Regions from separate parts of the Serratia sp. CoH_134_PS_4 genome, predicted to be linked through region 1. Evidence: predicted binding sites of a transcription regulator. Region 1 holds the regulator's gene; each other region holds the start of a gene.
What was found. The regulator PurR, encoded in region 1, represses purine synthesis genes. The targets are predictions, from matches to a motif close to CANGCAAACGTTTGCNTG.
Positions count from the first base shown of each region.

Region 1 (3,592 bases):
CGGTTTTGACTGCAGCGGTCTGATTTATTACGCCTATAAAGACGTGGTAAAAATCAAAATGCCGCGTACCGCTAACGAAATGTATCACCTGCGCGACGCTGCACCGATCAAGAAAAACGAACTGGAAAGTGGTGACCTGGTGTTCTTCCGCATTAATAACCGCGGCGTAGCTGACCATGTCGGTGTCTATCTGGGCAATGGCAAATTCATACAGTCCCCGCGTACGGGTGAAGAAATTCGCATCAGCCAGCTCGACAACGACTACTGGCAAAACCACTACATTGGCGCACGCCGTGTGGTGACGCCGAAAACCATTCGATAATGCGCTCTGCGGCTGGCCTTCCCAGCCGCTTTCCTCTGTTTGCTTCTTTAACTGTTAGTCCCCCACCTGTGCTTTTCTCCGACTCATCCCTGATTTTTATCGTGAAAATTGATAAGCTAAATACCCACAATAAAAACAGGTCAATCTGTAGTCCATTTATGGGTTGTCGGATGGATCCTGTATAAGGAGGAAGCAATGTCGTTTGAACTACCTGCATTACCCTATGCGAAGAACGCACTCGAACCCCACATCTCCGTAGAAACGCTCGAATACCACTATGGTAAGCATCACAACGCCTATGTGGTCAACCTGAACAATTTGCTGAAAGGCAGCGAGTTTGACGGGTTGTCTTTGGAGGCGATTATCAAGGCGTCCAGCGGCGGCATTTTCAACAACGCCGCTCAGGTATGGAACCACACCTTCTATTGGCACTGCTTATCGCCACAGGGCGGCGGTGAGCCTCAGGGCGCATTGGCTGCTGCTATCAATCAGGCGTTTGGTTCTTTCGCTGCCTTTAAAGAACAATTCAGCGATGCTGCAATCAAAAACTTTGGCGCCGGGTGGACCTGGCTGGTGAAGAGGACTGACGGCTCGCTGGCCATTGTCAGCACGTCGAACGCGGGCACGCCGCTGACCGGTGAAGATAAACCCTTGCTGACTGTCGACGTGTGGGAACACGCCTACTACATCGATTACCGCAACGCCCGCCCGACTTACCTGGAGAACTTCTGGGCGCTGGTTAACTGGGCATTTGTGGAGAAAAACCTGGCATAGCGTGGGATAAGGCAAACAGGCGCACGAAGCGGCGCCTGTTTTTACTTCGGGGATCAGTTCAATGCTGCAGTGAAGCTAAAAGCAATAATCACGGCCAGCGCACAGACAGTGGTGAACAGTGACATTTTCAGATCGGTATCCATTACAACTCCTTTTCAGATTGGTTTTCCCAAGGATAAAAGGCACACAATTAATGCGTCAAACCATTTTCACACAGTTGGCCAATAAAATCTTGTTATCATTTCCCGGTTTATAATACCGATTACCTCTTCCCCTTTTGCTCAATATGGGACAAAATTCGCAGTTCACAACTGTGTACCGGCAAAAATGCCCCTCCTGACCAAGCGCTGACGACTTCAACACACTAAAAACTCAGTTTTCGCTTCTTTGGAGAAGGATCTACGCAGGCAAACGATTAACATCACACTTACATACTGCAACATGTGAGTTCAGGAGTCATTCTTTACATGGCAACGATTAAAGATGTGGCCAAACGCGCTGGCGTTTCCACCACCACCGTTTCGCACGTCATCAATAAGACTCGTTTCGTCGCCGAAGAGACTAAAGCGGCCGTGAGTGCCGCAATTAAAGAGCTGCATTATTCACCCAGCGCAGTGGCGCGCAGTCTGAAGGTCAATCACACCAAATCGATTGGCCTGCTGGCAACCTCCAGTGAAGCGCCCTACTTTGCTGAAGTGATCGAAGCGGTAGAAAACAGCTGCTATAGCAAAGGCTATACGCTGATACTGTGTAACTCGCACAACAATTTGGACAAACAGCGTGCCTATCTGGCAATGCTGGCGCAAAAGCGCGTCGATGGCTTGTTGGTGATGTGTTCAGAATATCCGGACCAATTGCTTGGCATGCTGGAAGATTACCGCAACATCCCAATGGTTGTCATGGACTGGGGCGCCGCACGCGGTGATTTTACTGATACCATCATTGATAATGCGTTCGAAGGTGGCTATCTGGCTGGGCGCTATCTGATCGAACGCGGACACCGCGATATCGGCGCCATTCCCGGCCAACTGTCACGTAATACAGGGGGCGGGCGCCATCAGGGCTTCTTAAAAGCGATGGAGGAAGCCCATATCGACGTGCGCGACGAGTGGATCGTCCAGGGTGACTTTGAGCCAGAATCCGGCTACAAGGCCATGCACCAGATACTGTCGCAGAAACAGCGTCCGACAGCGGTATTCTGTGGTGGCGATATTATGGCAATGGGGGCTATCTGCGCCGCCGATGAGCTTGGGCTACGCGTGCCTCAAGACATCTCGGTCATTGGCTACGATAACGTGCGCAATGCGCGCTATTTCACCCCGGCGCTGACCACTATTCATCAGCCCAAAGAGCGTTTGGGTGAGATGGCATTCACCATGTTGTTGGATCGCATCATCAGCAAGCGTGAAGAATCACAGGTGATTGAGGTGCATCCCAAGTTGGTTGAGCGCCGTTCGGTTGCTGACGGCCCGTTCATCGATTACCGCCGCTAGTCATTCGGGCCGGAAGCCACTGCGGTTTCCGGCGTCACTTCGCTTAACCATTCCTGATTCAACGTTTCACTGTCCCCTAAATAGTCCAACAGCCAGGCCATCGCCGGAGAAGGCGTATTTTGCTGCCACGTCAGGCAACAAGGGCTGGCTGGGAACGGCTCCTGCAACTGTAACGCCACCAGCTCGCCACGTTGTACTAACGGCAAGACCTGATGCGCAGGCATCATCCCGACACACAATCCGGCGCACAGGCAATCCACCGCCGACGACCAGTCCGGCACCACCAAGCGCCGCTGGTTATCCAACGTCCAGGTGACCCGCTTGGGGAGATTGCGTGAGGTATCCTCCAGACAGAGCGATGGGAAAGGCCGTAGCTGATCATCGTTTAACAACCCATCCTGAGCCGCCAGTGGATGTTGCGGGCTGGCCACACACAACCAACGCATATCGCCCATATCGCGAAAGGCAAACCCACCGCCGACCGGTACGGCCCGTGTCGCACCTATCGCCATATCAGCACGCCCATCCACCAACGCATCCCAGACGCCATTGAACACTTCTGGCTGAACCAATAATTCAACGTCAGGAAAATGCCGATAAAAGTCCAACACCAACTGACGGCAACGTTGAGGCTTGACGATAATATCTACGGCAATTTTCAACTGGCCACGCCAGCCGTTGGCCACCTGCTGACACTGCCGACGCGTGTCGAGCATTTTTTTGATGACACCGCGCGCCTCCTGAATAAATAGCACGCCGGCAGGCGTCAGTTCCACGTCGCGATGACGGCGCTCAAACAGCGGTACCGCCAGCCATTGCTCAAGTTGCCGCACGGTATAACTGACCGCCGAAGGTACCCGATGCAACTCCTGCGCCGCTGCGCTGAAACTGCCGGTTCGGGCGACCGCATCCACTACATCAAGAGAATATTCAGACCACATGGCTTTGCCTTCAATTTTTTTAACAGCACTTTGCAAATATTACCGTTTCACAAGCAGAGATC
Region 1 is NZ_JBXWKI010000001.1:854,194-857,785, forward strand. Features, by position in the region: gene AC2FCQ_RS03915 (C40 family peptidase) at 1-322, shown strand, start outside; gene sodB (superoxide dismutase [Fe]) at 518-1,096, shown strand; gene cydH (cytochrome bd-I oxidase subunit CydH) at 1,150-1,239, opposite strand; gene purR (HTH-type transcriptional repressor PurR) at 1,564-2,589, shown strand; gene punR (DNA-binding transcriptional activator PunR) at 2,586-3,530, opposite strand.

Region 2 (3,592 bases), on a different contig from region 1:
AGGGCACGCTGGCGAATGTCGATCTGCACCAGTTGATAGTCCCAACGTTGAAGGCGCTGGCGCAGTTACCTGTGCGAATTTTAGCGACCACCGGTGGGCGTTCAGTTGAAGCCTTGCAGGCACTTTTGCCTGCTAATGCCAGGGTGCAGGCGTTTATCTCTTTTGATCACTGGTTGCCGCAGGCGGCGTTGTTGATCACCAACGGCGGTTACGGTTCGATCAACGCCGCGTTGGATCACGGCGTACCCTTGATTGTAGCCGGTACGGGCGAAGATAAACTCGAGGCCGCTACGCGGGTGGTCGCTGCGGGATGTGGGATAAACCTGCATACCAGCACTCCAGATGAAGCACAGCTGAGGCAGGCCGTACAACAGATCCTGGTACAGCCGCTGTATCGACAGCGTGCGGCGCTGGTCCAGGCCGACTATGCGCGCCATGATGCGCTGGCGGCAATCGCCGAGGAAGTGGCGGCCTTAACCGGTTAAGCAGCCCGTCTTATCACCTCTTAGGCACCCTTCGTGGTGCCTTTTTTTATGCAGATTCAACCAGTCAAAACTGCATGATTATGTATCACCCTGAATTGGCGTGTATTGCAGCGAATGTTAACCTATTGACAGCATTACTGATGAAAAGCAGCCAATATCATAATTTTCTAATTATGAAATGAATCCTCTGGTGGTGATAAGGTGTGGCAGTTAACCTGAACCCATATCCCCATCATATTTGAAGTGGCATCTGTGTTGGCTGCGTTCGATCACCCGTAAGAGTACGTTCATCGGGAAACGCGCCTTTGCGGCCTGGGTGTCGCTCTGAATTATCTCGGGTGCTGATATCACAATGACAAGAGAGCATGTATGACTGATTCACAAATCCGCATTGCGATTGCGGGTTCCGGCGGCCGCATGGGCCGTCAATTGATCCAGGCGGTACAACAGGTGCCTGGCGTGGTACTGGGTGCGGCGATTTCACGCCCGGGTTCAAGTCTGATCGGTGTTGATGCGGGTGAGCTGGCAGGCATAGGCAAGTTGGGCGTGGCCGTGAGCGACAGCCTGGAAAGCGTTGTCGGTGATTTTGATATTCTGATCGACTTCACTCGTCCGGAAAGCTCCCTGGCGTATCTGGCTTTCTGTGTCGAACACAAAAAAGCTATCGTGATAGGCACCACCGGTTTTGATGATGCGGGCAAAGATGCCATCCGCGCCGCTGGCGAGCAGATTGGCATCGTGTTTGCCGCTAACTTCAGCGTGGGCGTTAATCTGGTGCTGAAACTGTTGGAAAAAGCAGCCCAGGTGATGGGGGATTATACCGACATTGAAATTGTTGAAGCGCATCATCGCCACAAGGTGGATGCCCCGTCGGGGACTGCGTTGGCGATGGGGGAGGCGATTGCCGGTGCGCTGGGGCGTGATCTTAAAGAGTGCGCCGTGTATGCACGTGAAGGTTATACCGGCGAACGTGACCCAAAAAGCATCGGCTTTGCCACTATCCGCGCTGGCGACATTGTCGGTGAACACACTGCCATGTTTGCCGACATTGGCGAGCGGGTAGAAATTACCCACAAAGCCTCCAGTCGTATGACTTTTGCCAGTGGAGCAGTTAAGGCCGCTATTTGGTTAAGTAAGCGTGATAAAGGCCTGTTTGATATGCGTGATGTACTGGGTCTTGACCAGTTGTAATTAATTTATACACCATCGTGATGTGGTTGTATTAATCATAATTATATGATTAAAGGACAATAATTTTATTGTCCTTTTTTTTAACACTGAAAATGATGGTTTAGATTATTTCTGTGTTCTTGATGTGTTTTTATGTGTGTTTTAATGGGTTATTTCATCCATAATAGGCTTTGATGATGTTTTAAACCCCGTATTTTAGCGTCGCTAGTGCAATTTTTTGTCATCCCATCCCGCAACCGTTTACCAGCCCGAGTTTAGCGGTGTTTTTATGGCTGCTGGGGCTATTAAACGCCGAGAAGTGCAAAAATAAGAGAAAAAATGGCGCTTTGGGTAGACAAGCGGAGCACTCATCATTAAAATGCGCCCAATTTGCCAAAAATTGACCTTGAGGGCGGTTTTTGCATTGATTTAGATCGCGATATCTGAATTAATATGCAAATATTGTGATTGATTATTCCTTGGAGGGTGTTTTGATTAAGTCAGCGCTATTGGTTCTCGAAGACGGAACCCAATTCCACGGTCGGGCCATCGGGGCAGAGGGTACGGCAGTGGGGGAAGTGGTCTTCAATACGTCGATGACCGGTTATCAAGAAATCCTCACTGATCCTTCCTACTCCCGCCAGATCGTTACTCTTACTTATCCCCATATCGGCAATGTCGGCACCAATGCTTCCGACGAAGAATCCTCCGCAGTACACGCCCAAGGCCTCGTCATTCGTGACCTCCCACTGATTGCCAGCAACTACCGCAACGAAGAAGGTCTGTCTGATTACCTGAAGCGCCATAACATTGTGGCGATTGCCGATATTGATACCCGCAAGCTGACTCGTCTGCTGCGTGAAAAGGGTGCACAGAACGGTTGCATCATCGCCGCTGACACGCCGGATGCCGCTCTGGCATTAGCGAAGGCCAAAGCCTTCCCGGGTCTAAAAGGCATGGATCTGGCCAAAGAAGTGACCACTCAGGAAGCTTACAGCTGGCAGCAGGGGAGCTGGACACTGGAAGGCGAACTGCCGGAAGCCAAAGCAGCCTCTGAACTGCCATTCCACGTCGTGGCATATGATTACGGCGCCAAGCGTAACATCCTGCGCATGCTGGTGGATCGCGGTTGCCGCCTGACGGTAGTACCCGCACAGATGCCGGCAGATGAAGTCTTGAAGATGAATCCGGACGGCATTTTCTTGTCCAACGGCCCTGGCGACCCAGAGCCATGTGATTACGCTATCACTGCGATTAAACAGTTCCTGGAGACCGACATTCCGGTGTTCGGCATCTGCCTCGGTCATCAGTTGCTGGCACTGGCGAGCGGCGCAAAAACCGTGAAGATGAAGCTTGGTCACCACGGCGGCAACCACCCGGTGAAAGACCTGGATAACGACTGCGTCATGATTACCGCCCAGAACCACGGTTTTGCAGTGGACGAAAATAACTTGCCGGCCGAACTGCGCATCACGCACAAATCCTTGTTTGACCACACGGTGCAGGGCATTCACCGCACCGATAAAGCAGCGTTTAGCTTCCAGGGTCACCCTGAAGCCAGCCCGGGCCCACACGATGCCGCGCCGCTGTTCGATCACTTTATCGAATTGATCGAGACTTACCGTTCTAACGCCAAATAATCAGGAGCAAAAAAATGCCAAAACGTACTGATATAAAAAGCATCCTGATCCTCGGCGCTGGCCCGATTGTTATCGGTCAGGCGTGTGAGTTCGACTACTCGGGTGCTCAGGCGTGTAAAGCGCTGCGCGAAGAGGGTTACCGGGTCATTCTGGTGAACTCCAACCCGGCCACGATCATGACTGACCCGGAAATGGCTGATGCGACCTACATCGAGCCAATTCACTGGGAAGTGGTGCGTAAAATTATCGAGAAAGAGCGTCCAGACGCCGTGCTGCCGACCATGGGCGGCCAGACTG
Region 2 is NZ_JBXWKI010000010.1:66,864-70,455, forward strand. Features, by position in the region: partial or broken gene AC2FCQ_RS16425 (glycosyltransferase) at 1-485, shown strand, start outside; gene dapB (4-hydroxy-tetrahydrodipicolinate reductase) at 855-1,676, shown strand; gene carA (glutamine-hydrolyzing carbamoyl-phosphate synthase small subunit) at 2,147-3,295, shown strand; gene carB (carbamoyl-phosphate synthase large subunit) at 3,310-3,592, shown strand, end outside.
Region 2: carA (glutamine-hydrolyzing carbamoyl-phosphate synthase small subunit) is a predicted target of PurR. The motif match lies at 1,906-1,923, and genes of this name have one in related genera.

Region 3 (3,592 bases), on a different contig from region 1:
AAAGAGCATTCATCGAAAGCATCAGGCGTTAACATTTTGGCAGGGAAACGCGAACGAAAGATCATACCATTAGCTAAATCCAGCATTAGCCGATCGTGCTCGGCGTCAAAATACCAACGCCAATTATCGTCAGGTTTTATCTTCATCTCTTATCCTTCTGCTGCCCATGCCACGCTGTATTTACCTAAAAGGTGATTTTATCACCGCTAAAATCGCTTAAACATCGGATAATTCCGCGAACGATATTTATGCTAGTGGACAAAATATAGACGAGCCGGGAGAAGAAATAAACCCCCGGCCGAAAATGAAAGGAAAAATATTAGATGTAGTTAACGATATCTTTAATCAGGCGCGGACCTTTGAAGATAAATCCGGAATAAATTTGCACCAAGGAAGCCCCAGCTGCCATTTTTTCACGTGCCGCCATCAGGGAATCAATTCCGCCAACACCAATGATCGGCAAACGCCCTTGCAATTCGTGTGACAAACGGCGGATCACGTCGGTGCTGCTCGCTTGTAATGGACGACCACTTAGGCCCCCCATTTGCTCGCAATAATTCAGCCCCTGGATCAATTTTCGATCCAAGGTGGTATTGGTCGCGATCACACCATCGATATTATGGCGAACCAAACTGTCGGCTATTTGGATCAATTCTTCTTCAGAAAGATCCGGTGCGATCTTAACAGCGACTGGCACATATTTGTGATGGCGCGCATGCAATTCCTGCTGCTTATTTTTAATCGCGGCCAGAAGATCGTCCAACGCGTCTCCGTACTGTAAAGAACGTAATCCCGGAGTATTGGGTGACGAAATGTTGATCGCGATATAACCGGCATACGGATACACTTTATCCATACAGATCAGATAATCGTCTTTTCCTTGCTCAACCGGGGTATCTTTATTCTTGCCAATATTAATCCCCAGAATACCGCCGAAATGAGATTTCTTAACGTTTTCAACCAGATTATCAACACCCTGGTTATTAAAGCCCATGCGGTTGATCAACCCTTCAGCTTCCACAACGCGGAACAGACGCGGTTTATCATTCCCCGACTGCGGGCGCGGCGTCACAGTCCCGACTTCGACAAAGCCAAAACCCATAGCACCGAAGGCATCGATACATTCACCGTCTTTATCCAGACCGGCGGCCAAACCCAATGGGTTTTTAAAAGAGAGCCCCATGCAGCTTACCGGCTTGGTCGGCACTGCCTGACGAATAAGGAATTCTAACGGGGTGCCGGTAACACGGCGAAGCTGTTGAAAAGTCAATTCATGCGCACGCTCGGGATCGAGCTGGAACAGCGCTTTTCTGATGAGGGGGTAGTACATGTACTCTCCTGATTTCCCGGTTGCAAACCGGGGGCGTATTATCCGGTATCCCCTGCCCAATTGGAATTGATTAAAAGCAAAAAAAGCGTTTTTTACGCAACCGTTTTCCCTCGCCAGGGTTCAAATCACCGCCAATCCGTATTTGCGCATATCAAAATCAAAAAATGAGATTTAAGTAACCCGCCCTTTTGCTGATAGGTTTAAAACACTTCTCGATAATTTACTCATTAAACCTAACTTTTAGTTATAAGGAGTGGCAATGCGCGTTATATCACTGGCCGGCAGTCCTCGTATCCCATCACGATCAGCGGCACTGCTTTCCCTGAGTAAAAGTTGGTTACAACAGCAAGGCGTGGAAGTGATCCCCTACACCCTGCACGACTTTGATGCCGAAGATTTGCTGTATGCCAACTTTAACAGCCCCGCAATCAAAGCCTTCACTGAGCAACTGGCGCAGGCTGATGGCCTGCTGGTCTCTACGCCAGTGTATAAAGCATCATTTTCCGGTGCACTGAAAACACTGCTGGACCTGCTGCCCGAACGCGCGCTGGACCATAAGGTGGTATTGCCCCTAGCCACCGGCGGTTCCATTGGCCATATGTTGGCAGTGGATTACGCCTTAAAACCCGTGCTGGCGGCATTGAAAGCTCAGGAGGTGTTGCACGGGGTGTTTGCCGATGACAGCCAGATCGTGCTGGACGGTGAAAAGGTCACCCTGTCCGAGAACCTGGCAGCCCGATTGGAGGAGGCCTTGGAAAGCTTTTATCTGGCCCTCGGTCGCCGTAAACCCCCAAGGGTAAAGATCTCCCCGACCCTGCTTGCACGCCAAACCGCCTGACAGCACAGCATATAAGGAAATACGCATGAAACGACTTTCTTCTCTGGGACGTTGGCTGGGTACCAGCGCATTGGCAGGCATTATCTCACTGGCGTGGATCAATACGGCCAACGCTCAGGATCCGGCACAATTCCGCATCGGCTACCAAAAAGGATCGATTAGCCTGGTATTGGCTAAGTCCCACAACCTGTTGGAACAACGGTTTCCCCATACCAAAATCAGTTGGATCGAATTCCCCGCCGGTCCGCAAATGCTCGAAGCGCTGAACGTGGGCAGCATCGATTTAGGCAGTACGGGGGATATTCCACCGATATTCGCCCAGGCCGCCGGTGCAGACCTGCTGTATGTCGGTGTGGAACCACCAAAGCCCAAGGCGGAAGTGATCCTGGTGCCGGAAAACAGCCCAATCAAAACCGTCGCGGATCTGAAGGGCCGTAAAGTCGCTTTTCAGAAGGGTTCCAGCTCCCACAATTTGCTGTTGCGCTCACTACAAAAAGCAGGGCTGAAATTCACCGATATTCAGCCTATCTATCTGACTCCCGCAGATGCCCGCGCCGCCTTCCAACAAGGTAACGTCGATGCCTGGACCATTTGGGACCCGTACTATTCCGCTGCCTTGTTGCAGGGTGGCGTGCGAGTACTGGGTGACGGTACCGACCTTAATCAAACCGGCTCGTTCTACCTTGCCGTGCGCCCTTATGCCGAAGCTAACGGGCCGTTCATTCAACACGTGCTCGATGTACTGACACAGGCCGATGCACTGACCCGCAGCGATCGGGCGCAAAGCGTCACACTGTTGGCAAACGCGATGGGCCTGCCGGAGAAAGTGATCTCCGCCTATCTGGATCACCGCCCGCCGACGTCGATTAAGCCTTTGGACGCACACACCATTGCCGCTCAGCAGCAAACTGCCGATCTGTTTTATGCCAATCATTTGGTGCCCGTGAAAGTCGACATTTCTCAGCGCATCTGGCACCCAAACGCACAATAATTTAGGAGAACCTACAATGAGCCTGAACGTATTCTGGTTTTTACCCACTCATGGTGACGGCCACTATCTGGGCAGTACTGAAGGTGCCCGCAGTGTCGATTACGGCTATTTACAGCAAATCGCCCAAGCAGCTGACCGACTGGGTTTCGGCGGTGTATTGATCCCGACCGGCCGTTCATGCGAGGACTCTTGGCTGGTGGCAGCGTCACTGATCCCGGTCACTCAACGGTTGAAGTTCCTGGTGGCGTTACGACCCGGCATCATTTCACCCACGCTGGCAGCGCGTCAGGCTGCGACGCTGGATCGCCTTTCCAATGGCCGTGCACTCTTTAACCTGGTTACCGGCGGCGATCCTGAGGAATTGGCGGCGGAGGGCCTGCATTTAAATCACGAAGAGCGTTATGAGGCCTCCGCAGAGTTCACCCACGTCTGG
Region 3 is NZ_JBXWKI010000012.1:147,180-150,771, reverse strand. Features, by position in the region: gene AC2FCQ_RS18645 (cell division protein ZapC) at 1-146, opposite strand, end outside; gene pyrD (quinone-dependent dihydroorotate dehydrogenase) at 320-1,330, opposite strand; gene ssuE (NADPH-dependent FMN reductase) at 1,590-2,168, shown strand; gene AC2FCQ_RS18630 (sulfonate ABC transporter substrate-binding protein) at 2,194-3,159, shown strand; gene ssuD (FMNH2-dependent alkanesulfonate monooxygenase) at 3,176-3,592, shown strand, end outside.
Region 3: pyrD (quinone-dependent dihydroorotate dehydrogenase) is a predicted target of PurR. The motif match lies at 1,424-1,441, and genes of this name have one in related genera.

Region 4 (3,592 bases), 140 kb from region 1:
TCGGAATACTTCCCGCCACTCCGTGCGGGATTCTTTTTGCTATAAAACTGACATCAAATGCACCACACCAGTGCTTTTTGTTGAGATTTAGTTGCCAATACTTTAAATTCGGCGTCTGAGAAACCTTAACCTCCCGCAATGGCCAGGTGGCAACTGACGGGCGTTCAGGAGCAAAAGACATGCAAATGACCCTCATGGAATACATCACACAGCACTTTAATGGCGATCTTCACCGCTACGCGCAATCTGAAGGCGTGAGCCGTGAACAAATCATCAACTGGATCAATAATGAATGCCATGTAATCAAAGGACGATTATTTATGCCGGTAAGACATTTGCCGGGTGAACCTGCGCAGTGATGACAAAAAAAACCCCGCCAAAGCGGGGTTTTCTGTTTCTGACACCACGGAAAATCAGAAGTTATAACCGGCTACCAGGTAGTAACCCCAACCGGTGGATTTAATTGGGCCCTGCGGAGTGCCGATATCAGCCCCATCCTGCCACTGGCCACCGTTATGGAAATAACGGGCAACAAACGAGTAGTGCCAGTGATCGTAATTCAACGCCAAGATATGGCTGGAAGCAATTGAGTTACTGGTACGCACTTGCTTGCCGGTACCGTCGGTCCAATTGCTGTCTTTGCCCAGATCGGAACCAAAGTCAAAGTTGGTAAAGCCGATGTAGCTCAGATTGCCACCCCACAGTTGGGTCAACGGCACAAAGTATTTCACTTTGAAGCGGTAACCATCCCAGCTGTTTTCGTTGGCAGCCTGGTAGTTTTCCCACTGGTATTTTGCATAGATGTTCATCGACAGGCTCATCGGCAGACCGGTGTCGATGTCGGTACCCAGACCCATGTACCAGGTATTCTGGCGACCATCGGCATTGTGGCCCAGGTCATAGATGTAGTTGTTAGCAAAGTACCATTCTTTGAACGGGCCGAAGCTCAGATCGGTACCGGTCAGTTTGTCGATGGAGAAGCGCGGTTCAATCTCCATAAACATCGGTGAACCTTTGTCCCAGATGCCACGATCCGGCGTGTTACCAACGCCGAAGAACTTAGGTACGTCAACGTAGCCATAGAAGTCGAACCAATCTTTTTTAGCGAAGGCTTCATACTCCAGGTAGACGTCGTTGTTCAACTGAGGTCCGAAACGGGTGTGGTAGCTGCCTACCACGTTAACGCTCTGGTGCCACCAATCTGAAACGTATTGGCTGTCTTTGCTATCAGCCATTGAAGATGCACTGTAAGACGCTGCGAGCAGTACACCTGCTGCGAGAGCTATTTTTTTCATTTTATTACCACATGCTTAAAGGGCCATTTCCTGCCCGTTAGAAAAGATGACAATGAGTCTGACGACACCTGGCGTTGCCTCCGCTTACAAACTCTCGGGCGACGCGCGCATTATAGAAATCACTGGGTGTAAGAATCTGTGATCCAGTTATGCATTTTGCGAATAGGTAATCGATTGCGTTCACATTTGTCAAATTATGTTTCATGAAAATTCACGATCGCTGTGATTTTTGTCATGCCCGGTAAATTTTTAAGCAGTTTTTGTGCCAATTATGTTCAACACGAAAACGTAACCAGGTCTGTCGCCAAAATGAAAATGCCAGCGCTATTAACGCTGGCATTTTGGGGAAATCTACGGTGATAAACGGGGAATAGCCCCCGCTGGTCAAACTTCAGTTAACGGCGGGCAGAGCTTTCGCGATATTCTCCTGACGGAAAACTACCTCCTGCCCAGGTGCGATCTCCCACTCTTTGGGTGGAATATCCACTTTGGGTGCGGCAGCGATCACCGACCCCACAATCAACTTGCCTTCGCGACGCAAAATACTGACATCCAGTTGGTATTCGTGGCGCAAATTAGCCGTGGTCAGTCGCACGGTATCACCGCGCATATAGCTTTCATCATCAATAACTGGCTGCTGAATGAATTGGATATCGTCTCTCATTTTCATGTTCCTTCATGCAGAATCGCTAGTTAGATTCTAGTCCAACATCGGACAATCGGTTGATAATTTCCGTTAATTTCCTCGGGTTGCCCGCCAGCACACTAATGAGCCCAACGTGACCATCACCACCCCCTGCCAAAAATTGGCCGTCAGCGCAGTCTCCAGCACGAGGGCGGCAAATACCGCTGACAACACCGGCGTAAAATAGGACACCGTCGCCAATAACGTCATATTGCCATGCAGAATACCGACGTTCCACGCCGCGTAGCCCGCCCCCATCGCGATACCCGCACATAGCAGCGTCAAGGTCACGGGAAGGGTAAATTGCATGCCGCTTTCGGCGCTAAACGCGTACTTCAGCCATAACGCCACGGCGGTCAGCGTAATAAACAGCACGACACCGTTTTGACCCTGCGCAATTTTCTTGGTCAGATTGCAATACAGTGCCCAAATCACCGCGCCAGCAAACGCCAGCGAATAGCTCAGCGGATTGCTACGCACATTTTCCAGCATTTGCGCCGGTGACCAACCGCCCTCGCCGCTCATGATCCAGCCGATACCGAATAATGACAGCAACAACCCTGGCACCAGCCACCATTTGGCTTTTTGCCCGTTGAATACCAGCGCCATCAGCACGGTAAAACAAGGCCAGAGATAGTTGATCATCCCAACCTCAATGGCTTGCAAGCGGGTATTCGCGTAGCCCAGTGACAGTGACAGACAGATCTCATAGCTGACAAACAACAGGCTACCGAGGATCAGATAGGCTCGCGGGAAATGGCGAAAATTTGGCAGCCGCAGCACCAGCAGCAAAAAAATCGCGCTGACGCTGTAAATCATCGCCGCACCGCCAATAGGCCCCAGCCCCTCGCTAACGCTACGTATCAGGCCGACAACGCTGCTCCACAGCAAGATCGCTAACAGGCCGAGTAATGTGGCTCTATACTGGACGGGGAAAGAGGGCATCGATGAAATCCAATAGGTTATTTTTTATCAGGATTTTCACTCTACTGCCCACAGGAAAAAAAAGAAAGGCGGGCGTCCCCGCCTGGCTTGGGTTATTGCTGCGGTTGTCGCTCAAACTGCGGAGGTGGCTGGCGGAAACGCCGGGTGAGATACACCAGGTAACCAAAGCCCAGAGCGGCCCAAATCAGTCCCATGGTTAGCGAGCTTTTTTCCAGATTCAACCAAAGTACGCCCACCGTCAGAGCCCCCACCAACGGCAGGAACAGATAATTGAAATGGTCTTTCCACGTTTTGTTGCGGCCCTCGCGGATATAAAAATGACTGATCACCGACAAATTGACGAAGGTGAAAGCCACCAGTGCACCAAAGTTGATCAATGCCGTGGCCGTGACCAGATCGAATGACAGCGCAGACAACGCCACCAGCCCAACCAACAGCACGTTCAACGACGGCGTGCGCCACTTCGGATGGATATAGCCAAAATACTTTTCCGGGAACACGTTATCGCGCCCCATTACATATAACAGTCGCGACACGCTGGCGTGTGAGGCCAAACCGGACGCCAAGGTGTTAATAAAGGTAATGCAGAGGAAAATCGATTGGAACAGCTTGCCGCCCACATACAGCGCGATTTCAGGCAATGCCGCATCTGGCTGGTGGAAACGTT
Region 4 is NZ_JBXWKI010000001.1:992,391-995,982, forward strand. Features, by position in the region: gene AC2FCQ_RS04580 (hypothetical protein) at 180-359, shown strand; gene AC2FCQ_RS04585 (nucleoside-specific channel-forming protein Tsx) at 414-1,295, opposite strand; gene AC2FCQ_RS04590 (hypothetical protein) at 1,687-1,959, opposite strand; gene yddG (aromatic amino acid DMT transporter YddG) at 2,032-2,925, opposite strand; gene AC2FCQ_RS04600 (APC family permease) at 3,018-3,592, opposite strand, start outside.
Region 4: AC2FCQ_RS04585 (nucleoside-specific channel-forming protein Tsx) is a predicted target of PurR. The motif match lies at 1,459-1,476, and genes of this name have one in related genera.